Linked DNA regions of Archangium violaceum. The main gene of each other region encodes a partner of the protein of the gene in region 2 in a complex. Links are inferred from orthologs where the notes say so. Each region holds a gene or a part of one and is shown on either strand. Other genes may lie near its edges. The genes, in order: dnaG and dnaB.

Region 1 (15,268 bases), 4.3 Mb from region 2 along the record:
CGCGGAGGTGGATGCCTTCATCGCCAGCACCCGGGCCGCGGGTGCCGAGCCCCTCATCACCGTGCCCATGATAGGGTGGGTGGCACGGCTCGGAGCCAACCGCTCCGGCCTGGCCAGCTTCTCCATCGCCAAATATGGCCCGCAGCAGGATCGCGACGTGCAGTGGTTCCCCGACGCGGGCAATGGCATCCGGACCAATGGGCAGTACATCACCAACAACGACCCCAACGACGCCAACATGCCGGTGGATCAGCTCTTCCAGCGGGATTGGGTGCTCCACCTCCTCGCGCGCTGGGGCTCGCCAGTCTCCGGTGGGGTGAGACTCTTCACGATGGATAACGAACCGAGCATCTGGCACGTCACCCACCGCGACGTCCATCCCACGGGAGCCACCATGGAGGAGGTGCGCAACCGGTTGCTGAACCATGCGGCCATGGTGAAGGACACGGCTCCGGGGGCGCTCGTGCTCGGACCCGAGGAGTGGGGGTGGAGCGGCTATATCTACAGCGGGTATGACCAGCAATATGGCGCCGCGAACGGGTGGGGCTGGCTTCCGGATCGCATCGCCCATGGCGGTTGGGATTACCTGCCGTGGCTGCTCGACCAGTTCCGCCAGAACGAGCAGTCCACCGGGCGGCGGCTGTTGGACATCTTCACCGTCCACTACTACCCCCAGGGCGGCGAATTCAGCAGCGACACCACCACCGCCATGCAGCTGCGGCGCAACCGCTCGACGCGTGCGCTGTGGGATCCCAGCTACACGGACGAGTCGTGGATCCAGGACGAGGTCATGCTGATTCCCCGTCTGAAGAGCTGGGTCCAGAGCTACTACCCCGGGACGAGGATTGGCATCACCGAATACAACTGGGGCGCGGATGCCCACATCAACGGAGCCACCGCGCAGGCCGACATCCTGGGCCTCTTCGGGCGCGAGGGGCTCGACTATGGTGTCCGGTGGGAGTCGCCAGCCGCCTCCACGCCCACCTTCAAGGCGATGAAGCTGTACCGCAACTATGACGGTCTCAACTCGACCTTCGGGGACGTGAGCGTCTCGTGCACCGTGCCCAACCCGGACACGCTCTCGGCGTTCGCCTCCGAGCGCTCCAGCGATGGAGCCCTCACCGTCATGGTCATCAACAAGGTGCTGACGGGAGAGACCCCCGTCACGTTGAGCCTGCCGGGCTTCACCCATGCGGGGGGGGCGCAGCGCTGGCAGCTCACGTCGGCCAACACGATCACCCGACTGCCGGATGTCGCCGTCTCGGCTGGGAAGGTGACCACCCGCGTGCCTCCGCAGAGCGTCACGCTCTTCGTCATCGCGGCCGGCCGCGTCAACCAGCCCCCGGTGGCGAACGCCACGGCGACCCCCGCTTCGGGCCCGGCGCCACTCACGGTGGGCTTCAGCGGTGCGGGTTCGGTGGACTCGGACGGAACGATCGTGTCGTACGCCTGGAGCTTTGGCGATGGCCAGTCGGGCACGGGCTCCACGGTGAGCCATACCTATACACAGCCGGGTACCTATACCGCGACGCTCACGGTGACGGACAATGAGGGAGCCTCCGCCTCCGACACCGTGACGATCTCGGTGCTCACCCCCATCCCACTGGCGGCACCGACCGGTTTCTACACCCAGTACACCAGCCCGACGGTGACGCTGCGCTGGACGGACAATTCCCTGACGGAAGAGGGCTTCATCCTCGAGCGTTCACCCGACACCTGGCCTCCACAGTTCGTGGAGATCGGGCGGGTGAGCACCAACGTCACGACGTATGTGGACACGGTGGTCCCGGGCAGTTACCTGTACCGGGCCAAGGCCTTCCAGGGGGCGACGTCTTCCGCCTACTCGAACATGGACAGCGTCACGGTGAGATAGCGACTCTCGAGCGCGCCGCCTCGCTCGAGACATCCATCCACTACTCAACCAAACGTCACGTTTTCATGGACCTCCTCGGGGAATACGGGGACATCCCGTCTTTCCCGCTTAAAGGATAGGTCATGAATCGTCACGTTGGAGCCACGAACGTCGGCGGGCGTCTCCTGGTGCTGCTACCGCTGCTGGGCGGGTTGTTCTCGCCCGGGGGCTCACTCGCGGGCCTGGGCGCCCAAGACGCCTCCGCTGTCGACGCCTCGGACTGCCCAGGTTTCCCCCAGCAACGCGTTGCCGGAGTACCCGCGCCCGCAGATGGTGCGGGCCCATTGGTTGAACCTCAATGGTGAGTGGCAGTTCGCCAATGCCACCGCGGGCCAGACACCGCCCTTCGGCCAGAACCTGGCGGAGAGTGTGCTGGTCCCATTTCCCATCGAGTCGGCGCTCTCCGGCATCCAGCGTCACCAGGATCGCATGTGGTACCGGCGCACCTTCACCGTTCCGTGATCACCGACGTGGAGAATGAGATCAACGGCATCCTGACCTACGATCGGGCCGTGGTGAAGCCAGACGCCGCCCAGGTGCGCGCGGTCCACGACACCCTGATCGCCGCGTCGCGACAGCTCAACAACCAGGGTCCCCTGCCCCTCAACCAGTACCGCTCGCTCCAGGTGGTGACACCGGGCTACACCGACCGCTGCTACGTGCGCCACGCCGACAGTCTGGGCGCCACCGCGCTCGTCAGCGCCACGAGCAGTGGCACGCTCAAGCAGGACGCGACCTTCAAGATCGTGGCCGGCCTGGCAGAAGGGAGCTGCTACTCCTTCGAGTCGCGCAACTACCCCGGCCGCTACCTGCGGCATGCCAACTCCCGTATCCGCAACGATGCGCGCGATGGCTCGGCGCTGTTCGATCAGGACGCCACGTTCTGTGCCCAGCCGGGTCGCGCCGGTAGCGGCGTCTCGTTCGAGTCCTACAACTACCCCGGCCGTTTCATCCGCCACTACAGCGCGGAGCTGTGGAGCACCGAAGGCGCGGGGAGCACCTGGAACAGCCCCACCAGCTTCAACCAGGACGTGAGCTGGAGCGTGGCCGCCCCCTGGGCGCCCTGACTCGAGCCCGGCGGGGATGCCGGAGAACCCGCTCGACTCCGTTCTCCGGCATCCGATCGGCTACTGAGGCTCCTGCGTGGTTGAGGAGTCGTCTTCCTCGGCGCCGGCACCGCCGGTGCCCAGGTCGTCCTGCGAGCGGGGCTCGAGCCTGGAGCCACTCGTATCGATGGCATCCGGGTCGGTCACGGGGTCCTCGTAACCGGAGCCGCCCGTGCTTCCCCGGTCCTCCTGAGGCACCGTGTAGCCCTTATAGATGCCAGGGGTACGCTCCTCGGTGCCGGCGCCGCCCGTGCCTCCGGGACTGGTGGAGTCCGGAGTGGTGCCGCCCTGGTTCTCGGCCGGGGTCTGCGCCGGATCCGTGGACGAACCCCGCTGCGCGGCGCTGTCCGACTTGCACGCGGTACCGAAGGCCATGGCGCCAGCGAGGAGGCCGGTCAGAAGAAGCCTGGTCCTGGACATGGTGTCTCTCCTTGAGAGGAAGCGATGTGAGCCAGAAAGCTGCTCAGCAGGTCCATTCCCGTCAGGGAGCGCCTGGTTGATCTCCTGCTCCACGGGACGGCTGGCGGGAGGGCTCGCCAGCAATCCGCTGTCGCTTCCTCACCCGTCCTTCAGCAGCTCGTGGAGGACCTCGGTGGCGTAGGCCCCCTTGGGCAGCTCGAAGGTGAGCACCAGGTCCTCCCCTTCCACCTCCAGCGAGGGGTTCCCGAGCCGCACCCGGTAGGGCCTGCGCCCGCCCTGGGTCTCGTCGCCTCCACGTCTGAAGTCATCCAGCGTCACGCCCTCGTCGGCGAGCAGCTTCGCCTCGGCCTCGGCCACGGCGTGAGCGGCCGAGGTCATCTTCGGCCCGAAGAGGGGCCCGGCGGGGCTCACCTCGAAGGCGGCCACGCGAGGCCCATCCACCTCGGGGGACTCGCAGACGAAGAGGCCCCCCGAGTCCTCGCGGCGCAGCACGTCACCGAGGAGCGCCTTGTCGAAGGTGCCCGCGCGCAGCCGGTCCACCAGGGCGCGGTTGAAGAGGCGGGACTGGAAGGCCGAGAGGTACAGCTTGCGCTGGAACTTGTCGGGGCGGCGCGGCAGCCGCTGGCCCAGCACCAGCAGCCGGCCGAAGTCCGCGTTGTCGCCCTCGCGCCCGAAGCGCTGGTCGCCGAAGTAGTTGGGCACGCCCCCGGCGCTCAGCCGGGTGAAGCTCTCGCGAGCGGCCCCCAGGTCCTTCACGCCCCTCAGGCGCAGCCGGAAGCGGTTTCCCTTGAGGTGTCCGGTGCGCAGCTTGTTGCCATGGCGCCGCGTCCACAGCACGCGCACGCCATCCAGGGTGAAGTCCGCGACGCGCGCCTCGGCCCGAGCGGGCACGGAGAGGAGCTGCCGGGTGATGGCCTGCCGGTCCTTCATCCCCGCCACGCCCACGTCGCCCTCGTCCACGCCCAGCAGGGTGGCCAGGGCCCGCACCACCTCGCGGGTGTCCCGGCCGCGCTTCTCCACCCAGAGGTAGAGGTGCTCGCCCTCTCCCGAGGGCTCGTAGGCGGGCAGCTCCTCCACCTCGAAGTCCTCGGGGACGAGCTTGAAGGCGCCACCGCAGCCCGGCACGTCCTCCGTCAGCCGGGGTCTCTCGGTGCTCATGTCAGGACCCGCCGAGCGCGGCGAGCATGTCCTTCACGCGCCGGGCGAGGTCCTCGTCCGCGCGCGACTCGAGCAGCTCCCCCGCCTGGAAGAGGAGGAAGAACATCACGTCGCTGAGCGCCTGCCGGAAGGCGACCAGCGGCTCCGTGCCCAACAGGGCGCGGTTCTGATCGTAGGCATCCAGCAGCTTCGCGTCCGGAAGGCTCCCGTCTGGCGCGAAGGCCAGCCCCGTCAGCACCGGCGACGAGGACAGCGCCTGTCCCGAGAGCGCGGCATTGGCCGAGGCGATGAACTCGCGCGCCAGGCCCTGCTTGGACACCTCGGTGGCGATCTCCCGGAAGATGCGGTTGAAGACGCGCACCACGTCGCGCACGTCCACCACCGGGGGCGGCACCGGAGGCGTGGTGATGGCGCGCAGCCCCGACTGCGAGTGGCGCACCGTGGGGATGCCGGTGGAGGACGGCCGCACCACGGGAATCCCCATGAAGGTCTTCGGGCGCACCGCCGGAATGCCGGAGAGGGACTGCGCCGTGCCGCCCAGGGGCTTGTCGGAGAGTTGCACGAAGCCGCCCTCCAGCAGGCCGTAGACGACCTTGGTGACGTCGAACTCGGACAGCCGGGCGGCCTGCCCGAGGTCCAGCAGCGTGCGGCGGCCATCCACCAGGGCCAGCACCTTGTCCTCGTCCGGCTCCAGCTTGGCGTTCGCCATCCCCTTCTTCAGCACGTAGAGGCGGCTGTGGGGGATGCGTTTGCGGAAGTGCGCCAGCTCGTCGATCTTCCGGATGCTGTCCATCAGCAGGCTCTGCGTGGACAGCTGGATGTTGTGGCCGAGCTTGTCCTCCACCGGCTGGTCGACGAGGAAGAAGCTGCCCTCGCGGCACAGGACGATGGCGTGGAAGATCTCACTCACCTGGTGGGTGACGCACTTGAAGAGATCGTGCGCCTGGAGCAGGCCCCGCTCCACCAGGGCGCGGCCAATCTTGGAGGGCGGGTGCTCGCGCAGCACGGCCTCGAGCTGGGGACGATCCAGGTAGCCCAACCGGACGAGCACCTCGCCGAGCCGGTCCGCCGCCACGTCCGAGGTGGCTCCACGCACCTCGCCCTCGCGCAGGATGACCGAGCGCTCGCCTCCGGGCGAATGCACGCGCACGACGCCGCTCCAGCGCGCCTGGCTGAGGAAGGCGATGAGGTCCGAGACAGGAAAGCCCGCCGCGTCACCGGAGAGCACCACGCGCGGGGTGGGAAGCGAGCCGCCCTCGGCGGGCGAACGCGAGAAGACGAGCAGGTCCGGAGAGGTCGGCTGCAGCACGTACGAGCCCGTGCGGCCCGCCAGCGCTGGTGGCTGCTGGGTTTGCGTCCCCGGCCGTTCGTCGGGAACGAGTTGGGTGCCGTCGATGCGGAAGCGCTGGCTCATGTCACCGTCAGTCAGCGGCCCACGCGTTGTTGTTGGCGCGCCACTCGAGTTCGTCTTCCAGGGTGTGGTTGAGCGTCTCCTCGGAGAGGCCCATCTGCAGGTCGAAGAAACGGCCGTTGAAGAAGAGGCTGGGGGTGCCGCGGATGTTCGCCGCGTTGCCCATCGACTTGTACTTGTCCAGCTCCTTCGCGTAGGTGCCAGCCTGCAGCGCCTTCTGCAGCTCCGCGCCCTTCAGCCCGAGCTTGTTGGCCAGCCCCACGATGGTGGCCTGGGACAGGTTCTGCGCGTTCTCGAAGAGGGCGTCGTGCATCTCCCAGAACTTGCCCTGGTCTCGCGCCCAGAGGACGGCCTGGCCCGCGGGCACCGCGTTGGGGTGCATGGGGAGCGGGAACGGGATGTTGCAGAAGCGCACCTTGGTGGGGTTCTTCTTCGCGAAGGACTCGAGCACCGGGCGGGCCTTGCCGCAGTAGGGGCACTCGAAGTCGGAGAACTCCACCAGCGTCACCGGAGCCTTGGCGTCGCCCGTGCACATGCGCGGATCCACGTCGAACGTCTTCCGGGGCGCGCGAAAGGCGGAGTAGTACTCGGACAGGGCGACGATGATCTCCGAGGCCGGCACTCCGGCGGAGGCCTGACGGGCGGCGAGCCGGGCCATGCGTTTGGCGTGCTGGCAGCCGGTGTGGCCCTTGAGGCACTGCCCCAGGGTGTGGGGGCAGCCGCAGTAGCAGAACTCATCGGAGAAGACAGTGGACAGCTCGCGCTGCGCGGCGGGCGGCAGCGCGGAGAAATCCATGCCCGGGATGCCAGCGAGGGCGGAAGCTCCCGAGGAGGGCGCACCGGCCGGGGGCGGCTGGGCCGGGGCCGGAGTGGAGGGCTTCGGCGCGGCGGGCTGGGCGGGGCTGGCCGCCTCGGAGCTCTTGGAGCAGGCGAGGCCCGTCAGCGCCAGGGTGAGCGCGAGGAGGACACGGTTGCGGCGGTCGGGGAGCACGCGCCGGTCTTAGCCATGCGCGCGAGGCTTGTAAAGCAACCCCGGCTCTGCCAGGGAGGTGCCCCGCGATATGCCCAGAATCCTCTTGCTGCACACCGGCGGCACGCTGGGGATGGCCGGTGGCCGGCCGTCCGCGCTGCGCCCCGCGGCCTTCTTCAAGACGCTCAAGTCCCGCTGCCCGGAGCTCTTCCAGCTCGCCGACATCGAGCTGGAGCTCTTCTCCAACCTGGACAGCTCGGAGATGCAGCCGGAGCTGTGGAGCCGGCTGGCCGAGCACCTCTACCGCCGGCTGCCGGACTTCGACGGCGCGGTGGTGACGCACGGCACGGACACCCTCGCCCACACCGCGAGCGCCCTCTCCTTCATGCTGCCGGGGTTGCCCAAGCCGGTGGTGATGACGGGTTCGCAGCGGCCCCTGGGTGAAATCCGCACGGACGCCCGGCTCAATCTCATCGACTCGGTGCTCTCCGCCCTCCAGGGCCCGCCCGAGGTGAGCATCTGCTTCGACTCCCACCTCTACCGCGGCAACCGCACCCGCAAGGTGAAGGTGTCCGAGTACGACGCCTTCGAGAGCCCCAACTTCCCCCTGCTGGGCACACTGGGAGTGGATGCCACCTTCGCTCCCGGTCTGAGACAGAAGGGCCCCTTCCGCCTGCGCGAGAAGCTGGAATCGCGCGTCTTCCTCCTCAAGGTGTTCCCGGGGCTGGATCCCGCGCTGCCCCTGGCCCTGCTGCCCCATGTGCGTGGCCTGGTGGTGGAGGCCTATGGCGCCGGGAACTATCCCCTCGACACCCGCCTCGGCCGCTCGCTCCTGCCGCTCTTCCGGGAGGCCCGCGAGCGCGGAGTGCCGGTGGTGGTGGTGAGCCAGGCCTACCGCAACGGGGTGGACCTCACGCTCTACGAGTCCGGGGCGGCGGCGCTCGCGGAAGGCGCCTCGAGCGGGGGCGACATGACGCCCTCGGCCGCGCTGGTGAAGCTGATGCAGGGCCTCGCCTACCACCGGGACAGGGAGGCACTGGCCCGCTTCATCCAGACGCCAATTGTCGGGGAGATGACCGAGCGGGCGCCCGCTGTTCAGGAGACACCGGCCAAAAAGTCGAAGCGCGCGCGTTAAGAGAGACCATCCCTGGGCGTCCGGCTCGAGGCCTGCTTGCTGGTACCAATCCTCGACCCATAAGATGGGGGGCACGATGTCCGACGAGAAGACCGCCGTCCATTCGATTTCGGACCTGCTGGGGTCAGCCGCGCCTCAGCAGCAGAGCGCGTACCTCATCGTCATCAGCGCGAAGTCCGCTTCCGGCATCGGCCGGATGTTCAAGCTGGACCGGTCCGAGTCGGTGCTCGGCCGCAGCGTCGAGGCCCAGTTCCAGGTCGAGGACGATGGCATCTCGCGCAAGCACGCGAAGGTGGTGTCGCTCGGCGATGGCCGCTTCCAGTTGGTGGACCTGGGCAGCACCAATGGCACGTTCCTCAACGGGCTGAAGGTGAACGCCGCGCCGCTCTACGATGGCGACAAGATCCAGATCGGCTCCAACACGGTCCTGAAGTTCTCCATCCAGGATCAGCTCGAGGAGGCCTACCAGCGCAGCATCTACGAGTCGGCCACGCGGGACGGCCTGACGCGCCTGTACAACAAGAAGTACTTCATGGAGACGCTGCGCAAGGAGTTCGCGTACTGCCTGCGCCACCGGGAGCCCATGTCCCTGGTGATGTTCGACGTGGACTACTTCAAGAAGATCAATGACGTGTACGGGCACCCGGCCGGCGACTACGTGCTGACGCGCATCGCGCAGCGCGTCAGCGACACCATCCGCACCGAGGATCTGTTCGCGCGCTACGGAGGCGAGGAGTTCGCCCTCATGCTGCGCGAGTCGGGTGAGGAGCAGGCGCTGTCCTGCGCCGAGCGCTGCCGCCAGGCGGTGGACCGCACGGACTTCATCTTCAGCGGCACGCCCATCAAGGTGACCATCAGCCTGGGCGTGGCCACGCTGCACGACTCGGACTTCGCGCAGGCGGAGGAGCTGATCTCCGCGGCGGACAAGTACCTCTACCGCGCGAAGCGGGCCGGCCGGAACCGCGTGGACGGCAAGGCCATCAGCGGTCCGTAGGGCTCACGTCCCCTCGAACTCCAGCCCCGGCGTCTCCGCGAGCATCTCCACGCGGTTGCCACCCGCCTCCCGGGCCAGGTCCAGCGAGCCGCGCGCCTGACGCACGAGGTCGGCGAAGGACACCTCCCTCCCCGGAGCGAGCGCCGCCAGGCCCACGGACACGGTGGGGCGGAGGAGCTGATCATCGAAGGAGAGGCTCGAGCGGGCCACGCGCTCGCAGACGCGGCGCGCCACGGTGTGGGCCCCGGCCAGGTCCGTGTGCGGCAGCAGCAGCAGCACGTGGTCCGCCGAGTACTGCACCGGGAAGTCCGTGTCCCGCAGCGAGCGCCGGATGGCGAGCGCCAGCCCTCCGTGGAGCTGCTCTCGCAGCGCGCGGTCCCCCTTCACCGGAAGCGGATCGAAGGCCACCAGCGCGAGCGCCAGGGGCAGGCCGTAACGCCGCGAGCGCTTCACCTCGACGAAGACGAAGTCCTTGAAGTGCGCGAAGACGTAGAACTGGGTGAGCGGATCCAACAGCCCCTCGCCCGAGGCTCGCACCGGCTCGGAAGCGGGCGCGGCCCTCCCCTTGCGCACCGGCGTGCCTCGCGAGAGCGTCCGCAGCTTCATCAGCTCGGGCAGGCGCACCTTCAAATCCCTGGGGGAGACAGGGAGGGGAAGGACGCCATCCGCGAAGCCGGCCTTGCCGTGCGACTCCCCCGCCGCCAACACGAGCGCCTGCGGCAACCGCTTGCGCACCGTGCGCGCCACCTGCGCCGCCCGCTCCACCGAGGGCCCCAAAACCACCACCTGGGCCCGGCCCGGCTCCTCCTCCCACTCGGCCACGGCGGACACCTCGAGTCCCGCCTTCTCCAGTCCCTCCTTCAGCTTGCGACGCCCGGCCGCAGCCGGTTCGATGACGAGGGCTCGTGTAATCCTCATGACCACCTCTCCAGACCTCAAACCATACTGACGTACCTGAAATCTCCGCAAGGGAGCCGAGCGGGCCTCAGGGAGGTCTGAACCCCAACCGCACCAGTCCCCGTCGCGCCACGTGCTGGACGTGGGAGTCCGGATCCCTGGCCAGGGCCTCGCTGAGCGCGGAGGCGGCGAAAGGGCCGCCCAGGGAGCCCAGGGCCTCCGCCGCGGCCACCCGGACCGAGGCCACGCCGTCTTCCCGCAGCGTCCGGGCGAGGGGCTTCACGTCCTGGGCGCGGCCGAGCTGCTCCAGCGCACGGGCGGCGGCCTCGCGCACCTGCGCGTGCTGGGAATCGAGCAGGGCCACCGCGGTCTCCCCCTGCACCCGCTGACGCTGCTGGCCCACCACGCCAAGAGCCGCGACCACCACCTCCGGCGCGGAGTCCCCGAGCGCGGCACCCACGGCGGCGTCTCCTTCCGGCGAGCGAGGTCTGGCGAGCGCCCGCACCGCCCCCGCCCGCACCAGCGCCTGCGCGTCCCGCAGGAAGGTGGACAGCACCTGGAAACGGGGCCGGGCACGGCCCTCGCACTCGGCGAGCCACGCGACCGCCTCGCCCCGCACGTCCGCGAGAAGCCGCGTGTCGTTCGCCACGTCCAGGAGGAAGGGCTCACACCCCTTGTCGGTCGCGGCCACCTCCAACCACACGCGCCGGGTGGCCAGGGGGACCTCGTCCGCACGGATGCGCCGGCCCGCGACCTCCATCAGGGACAGGCCCTCGGACTCGGCGAGCCCCCGGGCCGCCAACCGGCGCACCGAGACCTCCGTGTCTCCCAGGACCCGCTCCAGCTCGCGTTGCGCCAGCGGACCATAGGACCGCAGCGACTGCACGGCGGCGCGCCGCTCCGCGACGTCGAGGGAACCGAGCCCCTTGCGCAGCGGCTCCATGTCCTGGGAGTAGACGGCGAAGAGCCGGTTGATGAGGACCCGATCCTCCGGCTTCGCCTCCAACACCAGCATCCGACCCACCGAGCCGCCCTGCTTCTCCGCCACCCGGAGGAGCGCGGAGGCGGCGATCCCATCACCGGATTCGGGGCGGCGGGCCATGGCCTCCAGCAGAACCCGGGCCGGAGCTCGACCCAGGAAGGTGGCGAGGTGGAGGAGCGCCTCTCCCCGGACCGAGGCCTCCTGCGCGTATACCTCCACCTCCAGGGCATCCCGGATGGCCTCCCGGCGAGCCCAGATACGGGCGGCGGCCGCCCCCCCCTTCGCCCCCGCGTCCTTCAGGAAGGAGGCCGTGGACTGGCCCTCCTCGGCGGCGATCCGCGCGGCGGTGAGACAGGCGAGCACCTCGTCCCTGGCCGGAGCCTCGGCCACCCAGTCCGCCAGGACCCGGCGTTCGAGCAGACCCTGGGCCTTCGCCTGGGCCCTCAGCGCCCCCCACCGTACCCGCCATTCGGGGTCCGTCAGGGCCGAGCGCAGGGCCGCCCGGGACGCGGGACCGGGCTTCACCCGCGCCAGCTCCAGCACCCAGGAATCGGCGCGGCCGGAGGTGACGCAGGACTGGCAGACCCGGGTGCGAAGGGACTGGTCCTGCACATGCCGCTGGCAGGACCTCCAGCAACCAATCGCTCCCTGGCCACCATGCTGGCCGGCCGACAACAGCAGGACGAGGAGGAGTGCGGGGCTCACGGAGGGTCCACTTTAGCCCACCCGTTACATCCTTTTCTGAGGGCATCCTTGCGTTTTCATGCCCGCTGCGTCATATCGGCGCCCCTTACATTTGCAGGCACACGGAAGGAGGTGACAGTCAATGCCCGGCATTCGAGTCAAGGACGGCGAGTCCATCGAGAGCGCTCTCAAGCGCTTCAAGAAGGCCACCGAGAAGGCTGGAATCCTCTCCGAGATCCGCAAGCGCGAGCACTACGAGAAGCCTTCCGTGAAGCGGAAGAAGAAGGCTCTCGCGGCCAAGAAGCGCGCGGTGAAGAAGGCGCGCAAGACGTACTAGCCGCCCCGTCCGGGAGCTGGGGCCGCGTCAGTCCGGCGCCCCGGCTCCCGTCCGTGTAGCACCCTTCCCACACATTCTGGAGCCCTGTATGGCCACCGTCAGAGAGCGCATCGATGCCGACCTCAAGGACGCGATGCGGTCGAAGAACGAGCTGAACACCAGCGTCCTGCGGATGCTCAAGAGCGCCATCAAGTACAAGGAAGTGGAGCCCGGCGCCACCGGCCCTCTCGACGAGGCCGCCATCCTTCAGGTCATCGGTACCCTCATCAAGCAGCGCCGCGACTCCATCGAGCAGTACAAGACCGGCGGCCGCCCCGAGCTGGCCGAGAAGGAGGAGGCGGAGATCTCCGTCCTCCAGAACTACCTGCCCAAGCAGCTCAGCCCGGACGAGCTCCGCGCCGAGGTGGAGGCCGCCATCACCCAGGCGGGCGCCAAGAGCGCCAAGGACATGGGTGCGGTGATGAAGCTCCTCACGCCCAAGCTGCAGGGCCGCGCCGAGGGCCGCGCCATCTCCGAGGAAGTGAAGAACCAGCTCTCCAAGCTGTCCTGAGGTCTCTGGCCTCGAACGGCGCCGGGCGGGTCTTGAACTTGCCCGGTCGCTGATCGGCCATTAAGGGTAGTCCGGTCGTCTTCCTACCCACTTTCCCGGGTAGCTCCGACGCGCCGAAATGGCCCTTCATCTCCACATCGCCCACCCGAGCCGCACCTACATCCGCCGTCCTTCGTGCGGGCGTATCGCGCATGTCAGGGGAATGACCCATACTCGTCCGCTGGGGCCGGTGCGCGGACCATGGGGGTCCGGCCACGCCGGGCGGAGGGGGTGGCTCTCATGATCCCCGAGCACAAAATCCAGGAAGTCCTCGAGCGGGTGGACCTGGTGGGGCTCGTCTCGCGCTACGTGGAGCTCAAGAAGGCCGGGCGCGAATTCAAGGGCCGCTGCCCGTTCCACCAGGAGAAGACCCCCTCCTTCTACGTCGTCCCCGAGAAGCGCTTCTATTTCTGCCATGGGTGCCGGGCCAGCGGCGACGCCGTGTCCTTCGTCCAGCGCTACCTGGGAAAGACGTTCCTCGACGCGGTGCGCGATCTGGCCCGTGAGGTGGGGGTGGACCTGGAGGCGGCGCAGGATCCAGCCGCCCGGGAGCGGCAGCAGCTCAAGGACGTGACCGACCTGGCGGCCGAGCACTTCCGCGCCCTGCTGTGGGAGGAGGAGGGACGCCGCGCCCGCGCCTACCTGGAGAGCCGCGGCATCTCCGAGGAGACCGCCCGGAGCTTCGGCCTGGGCTGGGCCCCGGCCGCGTGGACCTCGTTGGCGGACAAGCTGGGCAAGGCGGGGATGATCGAATGGGGCCTCAACGCGGGCCTCATCTCCAAGCGCCAGAAGGGCGACGGCTACTTCGACTTCTTCCGCAGCCGCCTCATCATCCCCATCCGCGCCCCCGAGGGCCGCCCCATCGCCTTCGGCGGCCGACTGGTGGACGCGGAGGAAGGCCCCAAGTACCTCAACTCCCGCGAGTCCCGGCTTTACAACAAGAGTGAAACGCTCTTCGGCATGGACCAGGCGCGCGATGAGATCCGCCGCCGCAAGGCCGCCGTGCTCGTGGAGGGCTATTTCGACTGCATCGCCCTGCACCAGGAGGGGGTGAAGCACACGGTGGCGCTGTGCTCCACCGCCCTCACCCCGGGCCACCTCAAGGTGCTCGGCCGCGCCGAGGCCCGTGAGCTCTTCCTGCTGCTGGACGGAGATCAGGCGGGTCTGGCCGCCGTGGAGCGCCTGGCCGGCCCCCTGCTCGCCGCGGGAGCGGCCGCCAAGGTGGCCCTGCTGCCCCAGGGCGACGACCCCGACACCTTCATCCGCCGCGAGGGCAGCGCGGGCCTGGAGCGGCTGCTCACCGAGGCCCGGCCCCTCACCAATCACGTCTTCCTCACCCTCCTCCCCCAGGGGAAGGAGGCCAGCTTCGAGGAGAAGATGGCCGCCCTGGAGCGGCTCAAGCCCGTGTCGGCGCAGCTCCCGGTGGGGCTGGTGCGCTCGGCCTTCTTCTCCGCGCTGAGCATCTGGTGCGGCCTGCCCGCGGCCGAGCTGGAGGCCTCGCTGCGCAGCAAGGCGCCCCCGCCGGTGAAGCCCGTGCCCAAGCCGGGACAGATTCCCGCCCAGGGCCAGGGCCGTCCCGGTCAGCCGCCCGCCCGGGGCTCCGCCTCCCAGGGTGCCCCCGCGCCCCGCCAGGTCCCCGTGAAGCCCCCGGACGCACTGGAGGCCCTGTACGTGGCCGCCGCCCTGCGCGAGCCCCGGCTGGTGGCCCGGGATGCCTTCCGCGTCTGCGACGAGCTGTCCCACCCCGGCCTGCGCCTGGCCCTCGCCCACGCCACCGCCGGCCACGGCACCGAGGACGCCCTCTTCGAGGCCCACGACACCGTCAAACGCGCCCTGGAGGGCGCCTGGCGCCAGCTGCCCGAGGGCGGCTCCGCGCTCGAACACACCTTCCTCCTCGTCTGCCGCAACCTCATCCTCCGCCGCATCCGCGAGCAGCTCTCCTACATCGAGCGCGCCACCCGTCAGACGGCCGGCGCACATGACCTCTCCGAGGAGACCCGACGCCTGCTTGCCCAGCGCATCGAACTGCTCGCCCTGAAGAAACGCGTGGAGGAGGAAATCCGCCCGCCTCCCCCGGGAACAAAGGCACCAATGCAACCGGTTTGAGTTCGCGTTTGTAAGAATCCTCTACTTTGCGATAGATCGGCCGGCTCGCTCCAGGCCAAGCCCCTGTTTTTCTAAGGAGAAGTACCCGAATGCCGACGCAGAAGCCCTCCTCGAAGGTGGCCGTCAAGCCCAAGAAGAAGGTGGCCCCGGAGATCCGTAAGAAGAAGAAGTCCCCGGAGGAAGCCTCGGCCAAGGGAACTGAGAGCGCCGAGGCCAGCGCCGCCCCGGCCTCCGCGAAGAAGGCGGACAAGTCCGACCGGAGCGAGAGGACCGCCGCCGCGGAGAAGGCCACCGAGGCGCTCAAGAAGCGCAAGGCGGTGACCCAGGTGGATGACGGCGACATCGATCCCGAGGAGGCCGCGGAAGAGGCGGCCGCCGCGGTCGAGGTCGATCCGGACGCGGTGGAGGACGAGGTGGACGAGGAGCCCATCGCGGACCGCAAGGAGGTCAAGGATCTCCTGGCCGCCGGCCGCGAGAAGGGCTTCCTCACCTACGACGAGGTCAATGACGCCCTGCCCGCGGACATCGTGTCGTCGGATCAGATCGACGACGTGATGAGCATGTTCG
Region 2 (15,217 bases):
AGCGCGTCCACCTGGAGCTCGAGTGGCGCCGGCTGGCCGGGCACCGTCCCGGTCTCCGCGCACCGCGCCCAGAAAGGCAGTCCTGGAGTCAGGCGATGGCAGAGATCGGACAGCTCCCGGGCGATGGGGGGCGACATCGAGCCCTCGAGCCGGGTGGCCACGGGGATGGCGCTCTGGAAGCGGAATGCCTCGCGGGTCTGTTCGGTCCGTGAGCTCGTGTCCGCGCCGGGCGCGAGGCACTGCGCCGCGGACCACAGCACCGTGGCGGCACCCGCCGTGCCCTGGTTCTCCGCGGTCATGGCGAGCTCCGCGAAGCGCGAGGCGATCCGGCTCGCGCGCTCGGTGAGAAGTGTCTGGTAGCTCGGGAGGGGGAACTGGTGGCCACGGGTCTGGAGGCAGGCGAGCCCGGCCACCTGTGTTTCCAGCGAGCCCTCCGCGTTCCACTTGCCGGCACAGCGCTCCGTGTGGAGCTGGCTGGCCTTCTCGAGCATCTCGGTGACCTCGGGGTGGTTGGGGATGAGGTCCAGGGAGTCCAGCAGGGGAGGGATGCACCGATCCAGGTCCCCCGCCTCGCACGGTGGGCGCGCGGACTCGAGGGCCTGGGCCGTGGCCTTCTCCGCGAAGATGGGGACCCGGGTGCAGGCCATCTCGTCATCGGGGGCGGCGGCACAGGCCGTCCGGTAGGAGCGGGCCGCCGTCATGAAGTCGCCGCGAATCGCCGCCTCCTTGGCCTGGGACATGGCCTGCCGGTAGGCGGTGTTGCAGCCGCTCAACACCAGGAGCGCGAGAAGTGAGGAGAAGCGCGAGGCCAGGGGATGCGAGCGCATACGATTGGAGAGGAAGAGAGGCGGAGCGTCAGGACCCTGGACGAGCGAGGAGGCTGTGTATTCAACGGCTTGGCGCTCCCATGGGGGACGCCGCATCGTCGCTCCCCACCATGTCCGTGCCCTCTCGCGCCACGGTAGCCGAGTGCTCGTGGGATGTGCTGCGCTCGGGCACCTCGGACGTCCTCTGCAAACGCCCGGAATCACGACACTCCTGGCCCTGGAGGGGGCGTCCCGGCTTTCGACCGGAGCTCGGGCTGTTCGCTAGTTCCCCCTGGCCCTGGCCGGGAGTCCAGGGTGGCTTGACGCGTTGCGGCATCGAACCCACCATCCCCGAACGACCTGGAGGTTCGTGATGCAGCCCTACCGTCGTTTCCATCCTCATTACCGGGAGCGTCTGGCGCTCGCGGATGGGTCGTGGGCGGAGCTGCGGATGGTGCGGCCCGAGGACGCCGCGCTGCTGCGGGACGGCTTCGAGCGGCTCTCCGCCCGCTCGCGCTTCCAGCGCTTCTTGTTCTCCAAGCCCCGGCTGTCCGAGGAGGAGCTGCGCTACCTCACGAGCGTGGACGGGGAGCAGCACGTGGCCATCGGGGCGGTGACGTGGAGCCCGGTTGGCAAGGAGGTGGGGTTGGGCGTCGCCCGGTTCTTCCGCCTGGCGGAGTCCCCCGAGGTCGCCGAGGTGGCCATCACCGTGGTGGATGATGCCCAGGGCAAGGGGCTCGGCCGGATCCTGATGGACAGGCTGGTGGAGGCCGCGCACGAGCGGGGCGTGGAGCGCTTCGAGTTCCGCGTGCTGGCGGGCAACCTGCCCATGTACAAGCTCGTGCAGGCGCTCGCGCCCTGCGAGCCCGTGCGGGACGATGACGCGCTCTGCTTCAGCGTGCCGCTGCCCACACCCGCTCGGGGCGGATACGACGTGTTGCGCTCGCTGCTGGCGCTCGCGGCCCAGGGGGCCCTCACGCTCATCGGGCCCACGTGCCGGTGGCGGATGATGCCTCGCGCGTCGCCTCCCGCGTCCTACGGGGCGGAGGCCCGGGCTCCCTGAGTGCTCCTCGGGCTCGCCGTCGCGGTGGATGGTGCCGTGAGCGTTCGCGTGTCCGTTCGACTCCGGGCCTTGAAGGGCGGCCTCGTTCCGGGTGGAGGATATGTTGTCGGGGCGCTCCATGAACGTCCGCGGCGGGCAGCCTTTCTTCCTCCGGTGCGCATGCGAGGTACGCTGAGGCACGTCCCTCTCCTCATGTCCTGGCTCGCGCTCGTCCTCCTGCCCGTGGTCCTGCTGCTGCTCCGGCAGCCGGCCATCTCCGTACTCTTCGCGCTGGCGGAGGAGTGCAGCTTTCACTGGGGCGCCTACCGCGGCACGTTCCGCCTCACCCGCGCCATCGAGCTGCTGGGCCCCGACGAGCTGATGAGGCGGTCGCTGCATCAGCTCCGGGTGCATGCCCATGAGGCGCTCGGGAACACCGCACGAGCCGTCGAGGGGGCAAGGCGCCTCGCGGACGAGGCCCGGGCCGCGGGGGATTGGGGGCTCGCCAACACGGCCGTCAACACCTTCATTAACGCGGGGCTCTACCAGGAGGCGCTTGGCGTCGAGCGGGGCTGGAAGAGCCCGGACTCGCGTGCCTCGGAGGAGCTGGGGCCCGACGAGCAGCGGGGCCTGGTTCAGCTCAATCTCTCCGAGGCGCTCTACAACCTCGGGGACTGGGAGGCCGCCAGCGCGCGTCTGCGGGCAGTCGAGGAGGAGGCGGCGGACGAGCCGATCCTCCGGCATGCGCTCCTCCTGCAACGGGGGTGGATCCTGGCGCATACCGGGCACGGCGCCGAGGCGCTCGCGACGCTCGAGCCGTTGAATCGTGGGGAACTGCCCCGCGTGTACTGGAGCGAGGTGGCCTTCACCCGCGCCGCGGTGCTGCTCGTGCTCCAGCGGTACGACGAGGCGGAGAGGGAAGCGCGCGAGGGGTTGGCACTCGCGCGCCGCGCCGCGAGCACGCGCAATGGGTTGTTCATGCTCGGGCGGATCGCCCTGGCACGGGGGCGGTTGGCGGAGGCCTCGCGTCACTTCGAGGCCGGGGCGGCGCACCCGTACAAGGGGCAGGGGGGCGGCGCGCTGCTCGCGTGGGGCGATTGTCTGGAGACGCTCGGCCAGGGAGCCCGGGCCCGGGAGGTGTGGCGGCTCGTGCTCGAGCGAGATCCGCAGAGTGCCGCGGCGCGCGAGGCGGCCTCGCGGCTCGGGGCTCAGGGGGCCGCGGAGGGCGAGGCCAGCCGCTGATAGCGGAACGAGAGCCGCGCCGGTGTGCCCGCGCTGTCGTAGTACGAGAGCATCCGCAGCTTGTAGTACTGCCCGCTGCTACTGCGCACCACGTACAGCAGCCCGTCACGGGTGACGAGCTTGTGCTGGACGAGATCGTAGGCGTACCAGCCGCCCTCCACGTCGCTGAACACCGGCTGCGAGGCGTCCTGCTGATAGCCCTCGGCCGGCGCCGACGTGAGCGCGTCCCAACTCGTGTCCTCGAGCACCGCCACCGAGACCTCGCCCGTCGGGTTGCCGCCTCCTCCGTTCATCGTGATGACGTAGCGCTGGAAGGACAGGTCCCACTCGTTGGTGTCGAAGGCCTCGTCGGTCTTCATCTCCCGGCCCTCGTCGATGTCGAAGAAGACTGTGGCGGACTTGTTCGTCGCGTCGATGATGGCGACGTTGCTCCCATCCTCCTGCGCCGTCACCTCGACGAGCTTGTCGCCGCTGGCCTGGCCGTCGAACGGGTAGTCCTCGCGCAGGTCGGTCGCGCAGCCCGCCACCGAGAGGCCGAGGAGCAGCATCGTCCCGTGAATCCGCATCCGCATGTCGACCCTCACCCCAGCCCTCTCCCAGAGGGAGAGGGAGCTTTGCTCAGTATTCCCACTGGACTCCGCCCAGCACGCCTCGCGGAGTCCGCGGGTTGAACCGCTGGTCGCCCGCGTTGAGCAGGTTGTAGCCGTTGACGAAGACCTCGAACCCACCCTTCAGCTTGTAGGTGACCTGGGCCTCGAGATCGAAATACGACGGCGCCCACACCTCCTCCTCCTCGCCCAGGCCGATCACGTTCGCCATGCCGCCATCCGTGCCCAGGTAGTAGGGCCGGCCACCCACCCACGAGCCACGGACGGTGGCCTCGAGGTTCAGCGGGCGGACCCTCGTGGAGAGTTGCGCGTTGACCCGGTGCCGGGCTCGGCCCTCCAGTGGGCGGTCACGCGTGACATCCTTCGCGTCGAGCCGTGTATAGGACAGGTCCAGGTACGTGGCGCGCACGGGCAGGCGGAAGTGTCCGTTGAGCTCGAGTCCCTGCGTGTACGCCCTGGCCACGTTCTCGTAGTTGTAGGTCACCGGATCATCCGGGTTGGGCACCCCGCTGGCCGTGACGTTGATGAGGTTGTTGAGCCGGGTGTGGAAGCCGCTCACGGAGAAGATCCACCCGTCGATGGGCGGGCGCCAGTCCAGGCCCACGTTCACCGCCGCAGAGCGCTCGGCCGTGAGGTTGCGGTTTCCCGCGACGACGTAGCCGATGCCCTGGTTGGAGAAGCGCAGGTACAGCTCCTGGAACGACGGCGGGCGGAACCCGAGTCCCACCGAGGCTCGTGCCGTCAGGGCCGGGATGGGATCCAGCTTGAGGGCGAGCCGTGGCGAGGGCGCTCCGCCGAACTGCGAGTCCAGGTCGAAGCGGAAGCCCGGTGCCACCTTCAGCTTCGGCCCCGAGCCGTCCGATGACAACGCCACATCCCACTCGTCCTGGAGGAACGCTCCGCCCCGGATGCGGCCCACCGGGCTCTCCTCGAGCCGTGCCGAGGAGAGCCGCTCGCCGAGCACCTCGATGCCTCCGGTGATCGCGTGATGGCCCATGCGGTGGTCCGCCTGGATGACGCCTTCGTAGAGGCGATTGAAGTTCTGCGAGTAGTCGTCGAGCGCCCGCGAGCCGCGCTGGTCTTGCAGGAGTTGATCCCGGAACAGGCCGAAGTGTCCCCGGACGAGCAGGGAGGTGTCATCGGCGAGCTGCTTCCTGCCGCCGAGCGAGAGGTCGAACTGCTCCTGCCGCTGTCTCCGGTCGAGCACCGCGCCCGAGGGGTTGAGGTCGACGGCGTTCTCGTCACGCTGGTTGTACTGGCTGCGCAGCCACAGCCGCGAGCGCTCATCCGGGGCATAGGCGAGCGCCACGTCACCGTCGAACCGGCGGATGCCCGCGCCGCTCGTCGCCGCGTCCGCGGGCGCCCAGTCGTAGGGACTGCGGGTGCGGTAGCTGCCGCCCACGCGAACCTCGAAGGGGCCCTGCTTCGTGCCCGCGTTCGCGCGGAAATCGCCCTCGAGCAGCGCTCCGAACGAGCCCCGGGCGCTCAGCTCCAGCGGGCGCTGCACGCGCCGGGAGATGAGGTTCACCACGCCGCCGATGGCATCCGCGCCATAGAGCGCAGCGGCCGGTCCCTTGACGATCTCCACGCGCTCCACGTCGCGCAGGCTGAAGCGCCCCAGGTCGAGCGTGGTGCCCACCCGGCCGCTCACGCGCTCGCCGTCGACGAGCACGAGCACGTATTCGGGATCCAGGCCCTGCAGGCGCAGTCCCGTGCCTCGGAAGGTTTGAACCAGTTCCACTCCCGGGTGTTGCTGGAGGAGCTGGCCCAGGTCCCGGGCGCCGACTGCTTCGATCTGCTTCCGGGTGATGACCTCGGTGGCCACCACCACGTCCTCGAGCTTGCGCTCGGCGCGCGAGGCGGTGACGACCGTCTGCTTGCTTCGGTCGATCTCCTCGGGCTCGGGGGGGGCCGGGGAAGGGGAGGGCTCGGAGATGGCGGGACCGGCGGCGTCCGGTCTGGAGGCGCCCTCGCCGGGCTGCTGCTGGGGGTCGATCAGCTGGCCCACCACGAGGGCGGCCACCAGGGGGAGGATCACGGAGTGACTCTCGGCCGGATGACCTTCGCCGTCAATGGGGTGGGGCCGTGGGTTTCTCTCGAACGAAAAAGGCCCCAGGTTCGGAAACCCGGGGCCCTCGATACCCTCACCCCGTCCCTCTCCCAGCGGGAGAGGGTGAGGTGCTACGCGGCCTTCGCCTGGCCCTTGCCGAAGGTCAGCCCGTCCTTGTCCGCGTCCACCACGATGTGGTCCCCGGGCAGGTACTCGCCTCCCAGCACCTTCAGCGCCAGCGGATCCATCAGGTACTTCTGGATGGCCCGCTTCAGCGGCCGGGCCCCGTATGTCGGATCGTACCCGCGCTCGGCCAACAGCGCCTCCGCCTTCTCCGTCAGCTCCAGCGTCAGCCGCTTGTCCGCCAGCAGCTTCTGCATCCTCGCCACCTGGAGGTCCACGATGCGCTGGATGTCCTTCTTCCGCAGCGGCTCGAAGATGATGATCTCGTCCACCCGGTTGAGGAACTCCGGCCGGAAGTTCTGGCGCAGAATCCCCAGCACGTCGTTGCGCGTCGCCTCGTCCAGCTCCTCCTTGCCCGCCATCCCCTCCTGCAGGGCCTGCGAGCCGACGTTGCTCGTCATGATGAGCACCGTGTTCTTGAAGTCCACGGTCCTCCCCTGGCTGTCCGTCAGCCGGCCCTCGTCGAGGATCTGCAGCAGCATGTTGAAGACGTCCGGGTGGGCCTTCTCGATCTCATCGAACAGGACCACCGTGTACGGCCGGCGCCGCACCGCCTCGGTGAGTTGGCCTCCCTCCTCGTAGCCGACGTACCCCGGAGGCGCGCCCACCAGCCGGGCCACGGAGTGCTTCTCCATGTACTCGGACATGTCGATGCGCACCATCGCGCTGTCGTCGTCGAAGAGGAACTCCGCCAACGCCTTGGCCGTCTCCGTCTTGCCCACGCCCGTGGGGCCCAGGAAGATGAACGAGCCGATGGGCCGGTTCGGGTCCTGCAACCCGGAGCGCGCACGGCGCACCGCGTTGCTCACCGCCTCGATGGCGCTGCGCTGGCCGATGACCCGCTTCGTCAGCCGGTCCTCCATGTTCACCAGCTTCTGGACCTCGCCCTCCAGCAGCTTGGAGACGGGGATCCCCGTCCACTTGCCCACCACCGCCGCGATGTCCTCCGCGTCCACCTCCTCCTTGAGGAACTTGTGGGTCTTCTGTAGCTCGGCCAGCTTCGCGTTCTGCTGGACGATCTCCTTCTCCAGGCCGGGGATGACGCCGTACTTGATCTCCGCCGCCTTGTTGAAGTCACCCTGCCGCTCGGCCGCCGCCTGGTCGTTCTTCGCCTTCTCGAGCTTCTCCTTGAGCGCGCCAATCCCGCCGATGGCCTTCTTCTCCGAGTCCCAGTGGGCCTTCAGCGTGTTGAAGCGCTCGTTGAGGTTCGCCAGTTCCTTCTCGATCGTGGACAGCCGCTCCTTCGAGTGCGGATCCGTCTCCTTGCGCAGACCCTCGCGCTCGATCTCCAGCTGGGTGATCTTCCGCCGCACGTCGTCGATCTCCGTGGGCATCGAGTCGATCTCGATGCGCAGGCGGCTGCATGCCTCGTCCACCAGGTCGATGGCCTTGTCCGGCAGGAAGCGGTCGGAGATGTAGCGGTTGGACAGGTTGGCCGCCGCCACCAGCGCGGAGTCCTGGATGCGCACGTGGTGGTGCACCTCGTAGCGCTCCTTGAGGCCGCGCAGGATGCTGATGGTGTCGTGCACGCTCGGCTCGCCCACCATCACCGGCTGGAAGCGCCGCTCCAGGGCCGCGTCCTTCTCGATGTGCTTGCGGTACTCGTCCAGCGTGGTCGCGCCGATGCAGTGCAGCTCACCGCGCGCCAGGGCCGGCTTGAGCATGTTGCCCGCGTCCATCGCGCCCTCGGCCTTGCCCGCGCCCACCAGGGTGTGCAGCTCGTCGATGAAGAGGATGATCTCCCCCGCCGCGTCCGCCACCTCCTTGAGGACCGCCTTGAGGCGCTCCTCGAACTCGCCGCGGTACTTGGCTCCGGCCACCATCGCGCCCAGGTCCAGTGTCACGAGGCGCTTGTTCTTCAGCCCCTCGGGCACGTCCCCGTCGATGATCCGCCGCGCCAGGCCCTCGACGATGGCCGTCTTGCCCACGCCCGGCTCACCGATGAGCACCGGGTTGTTCTTCGTGCGCCGGCTGAGCACCTGGATGCAGCGGCGGATCTCCTCGTCACGTCCGATGACGGGATCCAGCTTCCCGGCCCGCGCCGCGTCCGTGAGATCGCGGCCGTACTTCTCCAGCGCCTGGTAGGTGGACTCGGCATCCTGGCTCGTCACGCGGCCGGAACCCCGCACCTCCTTCAGGCTGGACAGCACGCGCTCGCGCGTCACGCCGGAGGACTTCAGCACCTCGCCCACGGCCCCCTTGTCCTGCGTGAGGGCCAGCAGCAGGTGCTCGCTGGAGATGAAGTCGTCCTTGAGGGACTTCGCCTCGTCCTCGGCCTTGTCGAAAGTCTTCAGCAGCCGCTGGCTGAGCATCGCGCCTTCGCCGCCCTGCATCCTCGGCAGCTTCTGGAGCGTCTCCCCCAACCGGCCGGCGAACAGTTTGACATCCACGCCAATCTTGCGGAGCAGCGGCTCGACGATGCCGTCCTTCTGTCCGAGCAGTGCCGTCGCGAGGTGCTCCGGCTCATAGTTCGGATTGTCGGCCCGCCGGGCCAGGGACTGTCCCTCTTGAATGGCCTCCTGCGCCTTCACTGTGTATTTGTCGAGTCGCATGTCACCAACGTAAGGGTCGGGGACCCCTTGGCAAGCACGCGCGGCCCCCCCTACCTTTCACGTCCCGTGCGGCCCGGATGGTTGGATCCTCCACGTTCTTCCAGGCTCTCCGGGAGTTGCCTTTCCCAGGTCAGCCCGGGTATATGCCCGCCCGCACACCGGGGGGCATCCACTGGAAGCGCATGGCGGTTATCTCATTCGAGTTGAATCCCTGGGCGGCCTGAAGCTGATGGAGCTGGCCCGGCAGGCGCTTGCCGAGGATGGTGCCCCGGCGGACTCCCTGCTGACGGTGTCCGTCTACCGCCGGCGCAAGATCGTCCGGCTGGCCCTGGATGGACCCCACACGGCGGGGCGGAGGGGCTCGCACTGGTATAGCGAGCACCACACCCTGGCCCGATTGCTGTCCAGGGAGGTGGGCGTCACCGTCCACTCCTACGTGTACGACCCCCAGGAGTACGAGGAGGTCAAGGCCTTCGGAGGAGGGCAGCACGTCGGTGGGGAGCGCCTGCTGTACGACGAGGTGGAGCTTCCCGAGTGCCTGGACGGCGAGTTCGACGACGAGGCCTTCGCGCGGATGCAGGCCCAGTGGCCGATGGGCCACCTGGCGTGGGTCTTCGGGGTGGAGCGCGAGCTGCTGCTGCAACTGCACCGCATGCAGGGGACGAGGCTGGTGCTCAACGGCTCGGGGCCGGATTCACCGTCTCCCCTGGATCAGCTGCTGCGAGGCGTCCCGGCCTGAGGCCCTGAGGAGGGCCCGGCGCGAGGAGGTGCTCAGTCCTCTTCTTCGGCGAGATCGCCGTCCAGGAGGCTGACGGCCTGGCGGACGTGTTCGCTGCGGAAGTACTGGCCGAGCAGGGCGAAGGTGCCGGCGACGAGCGCCGTCAGCCCCACCGCGCTGGCGGAGACGAGCCAGGGCATGACCTGGAGGTGATCGGCGGCCGGACCCTGGAACTCGGGGAGGGTCCTCATGGCCTCGACCATGACGGGGCCCATGCGCCGGGCCACCACGGCCCCCTGGGCTCCGTCGATGGTGCGCAGCAGGGCCGCGGTGATGGCGGCTCCCCCGAGCATCCGGCGCATCCGTTCCAGGGGGAGCCCATCGGGGCGGAGCATCCGGCCCGCGGCGACGAAGACGAGGGCACAGGCCACCGAGAGCGCCCCCAGGGTGAGCGCGCGCGACTCGCGCATGGGCTCGAGCGCGGCGAGCTGCGCGTCGGCGATGCGTGCGTCGATGGAGGGATCGCCCACGATGGAGAAGTTCGACGAGCCGCTGGCCTCCCTGAATTCCGAGAGCCGGCTGAGCCCCATGGACTCACTCAGGGCGAAGAAGCCCGTGAAGGCGGAGAGCACGAGGCAGACGAACGCCGCGAAGCGGATGCCTCGCGGCAGGCCCTGGGAGGGGGAGACCGGTCGACTCACCGCTTGCTCGCCTCCACGAAGCGCAGGCGCAGGTCGGCGAGGAGGTTGTCGAAGAGCTGCTGCTCCTCGGACGTGAGGTTGCCGCGCGTCTTGTCGTGCAGCATTCCCAGCAGATCCAGGCTCTGCCGGGCGAGAATCAAATCCCGCTCGGACCTGCCCGTCTCCGGATTGGGCGCCTCACCCAGGTGGATGAGGGCGCTGGAGGCCAGGCCGATGAGGAAGGTGCTGAAGGTGATGGGCGCCTCGGGCGCGCTCTGCCGCGCCTCGCCCTTCATCACGAACGTCTCTCCGCGCTTCTCCTCGCTCATGGCGTCACTCGGCCGACTCGGAGTCCTTGTCGCCCTCGTCCTCCTCGTCCTCGAGATCCTCGTCGTCGTCCTCGTCGTCGAAGTCCTCGTCGTCGAAGTCCTCGTCGTTCTCGAGCTCGTCGTGCATCACCGTCTCGACGGGGACGGCCTTCTCGGCCACGTCCGGCAGGGACTCGATGTGGTGCTGGTACGCCTTCTCGTCCAGCTCGCCACTGCGCAGGTAGCGGTCGGCCGTGCGCTTGTCGAGGTACTTGGGGTCTGTCGTATCGGCCATCGTCAACTCCTCGGAATCTCTTGGAAAAGGGCGCGCCACCTTATAGCAGGGCTGCCCTCTGTCAACGCCACTGAACCCACACCCGTCCCGGAGCCGATGAACGTTCCCCTCGTTCCATCCCTTCCCCGAGGTTCGTTCTCGCTCGCCGAGGACATTGCCGAGCGCGTCCGGCGCCTTTCCTCTGCTTTTGACAGGGGCGCCCTGGGGGCTAGCCTCGCGAGCGGAGACGTATGACGCACAAACTTCATGGCCAGCCTCCGCGCCGGCCGAACATCGGTATCACCCCGGACTACAGCGCGAACCGGCCGGACTCGGCGTTCGCGTACTACGAGCTGAAGGTGCCCTACGCGGACGCGGTACTGCGCGCGGGGGGCCTGCCCTTCGTGCTGCCGTACTCGGACGAGCTGGCGTGCGTGGACGCGTACCTGGATCGTATCTCCGGGCTGCTCGTCACGGGCGGGGCCTTCGACATTCCGCCCGAGGCCTATGGTGAGACGGCCCGTGAGGGCATGGGGCCGCTGAAGCTGTCGCGCACCGCCTTCGAGACGGCGCTGATGCGTGGGGCGCTCAAGCGCAACATGCCGGTGCTGGGCATCTGCGGGGGCATGCAGCTGCTCAACGTGGTGCTCGGAGGCACGCTGCACCAGGACATCGGCCGCGAGGTGCAGGGGGCACACGAGCACGAGCAGAAGCACGACCGGACCCAGCCGCAGCACCCGGTGGACGTGCGAGAGGGGACGCTCCTGGCGGATGCGGTCGGCCGGGGTCAGCTGATGGTGAACTCCACGCACCACCAGGCGGCGTGCCGCATGGGCCCCCAGGTGGTGGTGAGCGCGGTGTCACCGGATGGGGTGGTGGAGGCCATCGAGTCGCCCCAGCACGCCTTCGCATTGGGTGTGCAGTGGCACCCGGAGTTGATGCTCAACACGGTGCCGGTGAACGTGGGCGTGTACCGGGCGTTCATCCAGAAGGCACGCGAGCACCGGCGGTGACTGGGGCGCCGCGCATCCTGCTGTGCGCGGGCCACGAGCCCACGGGACGAGCGGGGCTGCTCTCGGACGTGGCGGCGGTGCGGGCGCTCGGTGGGGCGCCCGTGGCGGTGCCATCCGCGCAGACGGCGCAGGGGCGGGGAACCTTCCTGTACCAGTCCACGCCGCCGCGCGTGTTGAGGGCCCAGGTGAAGGCGGCGCTCGAGCTGGGGCCGCTGCACGCGGTGAAGCTGGGCCAGGTGCCCGGGCCGTCGCAGCTGGCCGCGCTGCGCGAGGCGCTCGAGGGCGTGGACGCGTGGTGGGTGGTGGACCCGGTCGTGCGGACCTCGAGGGGCGAGTCACTCTCGAAGCTGACGCGGCGGCACTACCTGTCGCTGGCGGGACCGAAGGTGGTGCTCACCCCGAACCTGGACGAGGCGGCGTGGCTGCTCGGCGGGGGAGCGGTGCGCACGGTGGAGGAGGCTCGCGAGGCGGGGAGGGCGCTGGTGGCCCACGGCTTCGGCGCGGTGCTGGTGAAGGGCGGGCACCGGGCCACGGGGGCGGTGGACGTGCTGTGCCTGCCGGAGCGGGACGTGGTGCTGGAAGGCACTCGATTGGAGCGCCCACCCGAGCGCCGGGGGACGGGCTGTCGGCTGGCCTCGGCCTTCGCGGTGGAGCTGGGCAGGGGCAGGCCGCCCACTGCCGCCGCGCGCCGGGCGAAGGCCCATGTGACGCGCTACCTGCGCTCCGGCCGTGACTGAGCTTCCGGGATCGTAGGCCGCACGCGGCCTACTCCATGCGGGCCCGGCTCTCGAAGCGCGTGTACTCGGCGAGGAAGACCAGGTCGATGTCTCCGATGGGGCCGTTACGCTGCTTGGCGATGACGAGCTGCACGGGGATCGCCGTGGTTCCGCCACCCCCACCGCCGCCTCCTCCTCCGCCACCCCCGCCGCCGCCCTCGCCCTCGGTCTGGTCCTCGCGGTGGATGAACATCACCACGTCGGCGTCCTGCTCGATGGCGCCCGACTCACGCAGGTCCGAGAGCATCGGCTTGCCGCCCTTGCGCTCCTCCACCTTACGGCTGAGCTGCGAGAGCGCGATGATGGGCACCTCCAGCTCCTTGGCCAGCTGCTTGAGCGCGCGGGAGATCTCCGCGATTTCCAGCTGGCGGCTCTCCACCTTGCCCTTCTGGTGCATCAGCTGGAGGTAGTCGATGACGATCAGCGACAGCCGCGGATCCCTCTGCTTGAGCCGCCGCGCCTTGGCGCGCAAGTCGAACGGGGACAGGCCGCCCGAGTCGTCGATGTAGATGGGGGCGTTGTAGAGCTTGCCCGCCATCTCCTGGAACTTCTCCTCGTCATGTGGGGTGAGCCGGCCGCCGCGCAGCTTCTTCATGTCCACACGCGCGCTCGAGGCCAGCAGACGCATGAGCAGCTGATCCGCGGGCATTTCCAGGCTGAAGATGGCCGCAGCCTTCGGCTCCTCCGCGAGCCCCACGTGCGTGGCGATGTTCATCGCGAAGGACGTCTTTCCGCAGCCGGGGCGCGCCGCGAGGATGATGAGCTCGCCGCCGTGCAGTCCCGTGAGCTGGTTGTCCAGGTCGACGTAACCCGTCGACAGGCCGGTGATGCCCGTCGTCGCGGTCTTCATCTTGTCCAGGAGGTCCAGCGTGTGCTCCATCAGCTCGCTGACGGGCCGCAGATCTCCCTCGCGCTTCTTCTCCGCCAGGTTGAAGACCTTGCGCTCGGCCTCGTCCAGCAGCACGTCCAGCTCGCCCGTCTCCTGGCTCGCGAGCTCCTGGATCTCCCGCCCCACGCCGGCCAGCCTCCGCCGGATGGCCTGGTCCTTGACGATCTTCGCGTACTGGATGACGTTGCCCGGCACGGGCACCATCTGGTCCAGGCTCATCAGGTAGGCCGGGCCACCCACTCCCGCCAGCTGCCCGAGCACCTTCAGCTCCTCGGCCAGCGTCAGGTGGTCCACCTGCCGTGAGGAGCCGTCCAGCTTGAGCATCGCGGCGAAGATCTGCGAGTGCGCCGGACTGGCGAAGTCGTCCGGGTGCACCACCTCCGCGATGCTGGCGACGATCGTGTTGTCCGCGAGCACCGCGCCCAGCACCGCGCGCTCCGCGGCGAGGTCCTCGTGGGATTTCCTGCCACCGGTCCGAATATCGAGGATGTTGTCCATGGGTGCCCGGCCAGTATACCGCGTCGCTACAGGTCTGTAGCGAGCACCTTGGCAGCGGCCTCCGACATGCCAGGGCGGGTGGACTGGCTCCCTCCCGCAAAAGGAAGGGCCGCCCGGGAGTCGAATCCCGGACGGCCCTGGTGCTTCACAGGCGGGGGGAGGGCTCAGGCCTCCGCCGCGACCTCGACCTTGATCTTCGCCGCCACGTCGCGGTGCAGCCGCAGCTCCACCTCGTACTGACCCGTGGCCTTGATGGGCTCGGCCAGGTGCAGCTGGCGGCGGTCCACCGTCTGGCCCTGGGCGGCGAGCGCCTCGGCGATGTCCAGCACGGTGACGGAGCCGTACAGCTTGTCCTGCTCACCCACCTTGCGGCGGATGGTGACCTTCACCGCGCCCAGCTTCTTGGCCTGCTCCTCGGCGGCGCCCTTCAGCTTGGCGTTGCGCGCCGAGATGACAGCGCGCTCGTGCTCGAGCTGGCGCACGTTCTGCTCGGTGGCCAGCACCGCGAGCTTGCGCGGCAGCAGGTAGTTGCGGCCGAAGCCGTCCTTCACCGTCACGAGCTCCCCGGACTTGCCCAGGTTCGCGACGTCCTCACGAAGAATGACCTTCATGTGATGTCTCCGTTCGTTCGAGGGGCCGGGCTAGCCGACCATCGCGTTGTAGGGGAGCAGCGCCAGGCCGCGAGCGCGCTTGATCGCGGTGGCGATCTCACGCTGGTGCTTGGCGCAGTTACCGGAGATGCGGCGGGGGATGATCTTGCCGCGCTCGGTGACGAAGTACTTCAGGGTCGACTGATCCTTGAAGTCCACCTTGGCGTTCTTCTCGGCGCAGAAGCGGCAGACCTTCTTGCGGCCGAAGCCACGGCCACCACGCTTCTCGTCATCACCACCCGCGCCGCCGCCGCGGCCACCGTCCCTGTCACCCCTGTCCCTGTCCCCGCCACGCGGAGCGTTCCTATCATTGCCGATCATGAGTGTTCTCTCGTCTCTGGAATGGGTCCGTGGAAGACGACCGGGATGGCACTAGGCCTCCTCGGTGGTCTCCTCATCCGCCTCGGGGGCCTCGTCCGCGGTATCGACGCGCTCAGCAGCGGGCGCCGCACCCGGGCGGGTCTCCTCGACGTCGCCGGCCAGCTTCAGGTCCTCGAGCACCGGACGGGTCTCGGGATCCACCTCGTCCGCGAGCTTCACGGACAGGTAGCGCGTCACCTCGTCGAAGATGCGGAGGTTGCGCTCCACCTCGGCCACCAGCCGGGTGTTACCCAGGAAGTTGGCGTGGATGTAGATGGCGCGGGGCTGCTTGGCGATGGGGTACAGCGTCTTCTTCTTGCCCCACACCGTGAAGCGGATGACCTTGCCACCCTCACGGGCGACGATGCCGCGGACGCGCTCCTTGAGCTTGTCCACGTTGTCGTCGGTGAGGTCAGGCTTGACCAGGAAGATGGTCTCGTACTCACGAAGCCGCGTGGCGGCCTGCGTATCAGCCATGTTTCTCTCCCCTTGGGGTTGAGTGCCCCCCGGTTGCCCGAGGAGCGGGGAAACGGTCGGACGGTCCAAGGGGGATCGTCCGCCGGGAACG

The links.
Region 1: the proteins of dnaB (region 2) and dnaG are in contact, whole or in part, in a crystal structure (PDB 2R6A), measured with the Geobacillus stearothermophilus proteins. The link is inferred for Archangium violaceum from one-to-one orthologs. Residues at the interface, in WP_033016901.1 of Geobacillus stearothermophilus: Ser13, Glu15, Ala16, Gln18, Glu91, Leu92, Asp94, Ala95, Val96, Pro97, Thr98, Ala99, Ala100, Asn101, Tyr104, Tyr105, Ile108; in WP_049624496.1 of Geobacillus stearothermophilus: Lys456, Leu457, Leu458, Pro459, Ala460, Asn463, Ala464, Leu467, Leu535, Leu536, Ile537, Ala538, Gln544, Glu545, Asp548, Tyr549, His552.

What each region holds. Positions count from the first base shown.
Region 1 is NZ_CP069338.1:12,025,857-12,041,124, forward strand. Bases 12,278-15,268 are described here. They hold dnaG (DNA primase), read left to right. Parts: upstream 12,278-12,835; coding sequence 12,836-14,701; downstream 14,702-15,268. Other genes in these bases: JQX13_RS50785 (GatB/YqeY domain-containing protein), read left to right, coding at 12,278-12,556; rpoD (RNA polymerase sigma factor RpoD), read left to right, coding at 14,791-15,268. Also shown: JQX13_RS50730 (glycoside hydrolase family 44 protein), read left to right, coding at 1-1,873; JQX13_RS55105 (hypothetical protein), read left to right, coding at 2,183-2,374; JQX13_RS55110 (AbfB domain-containing protein), read left to right, coding at 2,383-2,979; JQX13_RS50740 (hypothetical protein), read right to left, coding at 3,040-3,438; tRNA pseudouridine(13) synthase TruD, read right to left, coding at 3,577-4,596; JQX13_RS50750 (DUF4388 domain-containing protein), read right to left, coding at 4,598-6,010; JQX13_RS50755 (DsbA family protein), read right to left, coding at 6,018-6,998; JQX13_RS50760 (asparaginase), read left to right, coding at 7,069-8,112; JQX13_RS50765 (GGDEF domain-containing protein), read left to right, coding at 8,189-9,106; JQX13_RS50770 (GGDEF domain-containing protein), read right to left, coding at 9,110-10,024; JQX13_RS50775 (HEAT repeat domain-containing protein), read right to left, coding at 10,092-11,690; rpsU (30S ribosomal protein S21), read left to right, coding at 11,812-12,006; more of JQX13_RS50785, read left to right, coding at 12,095-12,277. UniProt on the Escherichia coli protein: RNA polymerase that catalyzes the synthesis of short RNA molecules used as primers for DNA polymerase during DNA replication.
Region 2 is NZ_CP069338.1:7,680,372-7,695,588, forward strand. Bases 11,441-14,380 are described here. They hold dnaB (replicative DNA helicase), read right to left. Parts: upstream 13,640-14,380; coding sequence 12,242-13,639; downstream 11,441-12,241. Other genes in these bases: JQX13_RS32950 (gamma-glutamyl-gamma-aminobutyrate hydrolase family protein), read left to right, coding at 11,441-11,476; thiD (bifunctional hydroxymethylpyrimidine kinase/phosphomethylpyrimidine kinase), read left to right, coding at 11,473-12,213; rplI (50S ribosomal protein L9), read right to left, coding at 13,804-14,250; rpsR (30S ribosomal protein S18), read right to left, coding at 14,281-14,380. Also shown: JQX13_RS32900 (hypothetical protein), read right to left, coding at 1-827; JQX13_RS32905 (GNAT family N-acetyltransferase), read left to right, coding at 1,180-1,869; JQX13_RS32910 (tetratricopeptide repeat protein), read left to right, coding at 2,062-3,090; JQX13_RS32915 (HmuY family protein), read right to left, coding at 3,057-3,674; JQX13_RS32920 (TonB-dependent receptor plug domain-containing protein), read right to left, coding at 3,709-5,736; ATP-dependent chaperone ClpB, read right to left, coding at 5,880-8,483; JQX13_RS32930 (hypothetical protein), read left to right, coding at 8,713-9,222; JQX13_RS32935 (hypothetical protein), read right to left, coding at 9,255-9,902; JQX13_RS32940 (DUF1844 domain-containing protein), read right to left, coding at 9,899-10,210; JQX13_RS32945 (hypothetical protein), read right to left, coding at 10,215-10,484; more of JQX13_RS32950, read left to right, coding at 10,715-11,440; more of rpsR, read right to left, coding at 14,381-14,610; rpsF (30S ribosomal protein S6), read right to left, coding at 14,662-15,126. UniProt on the Escherichia coli protein: The main replicative DNA helicase, it participates in initiation and elongation during chromosome replication. Travels ahead of the DNA replisome, separating dsDNA into templates for DNA synthesis.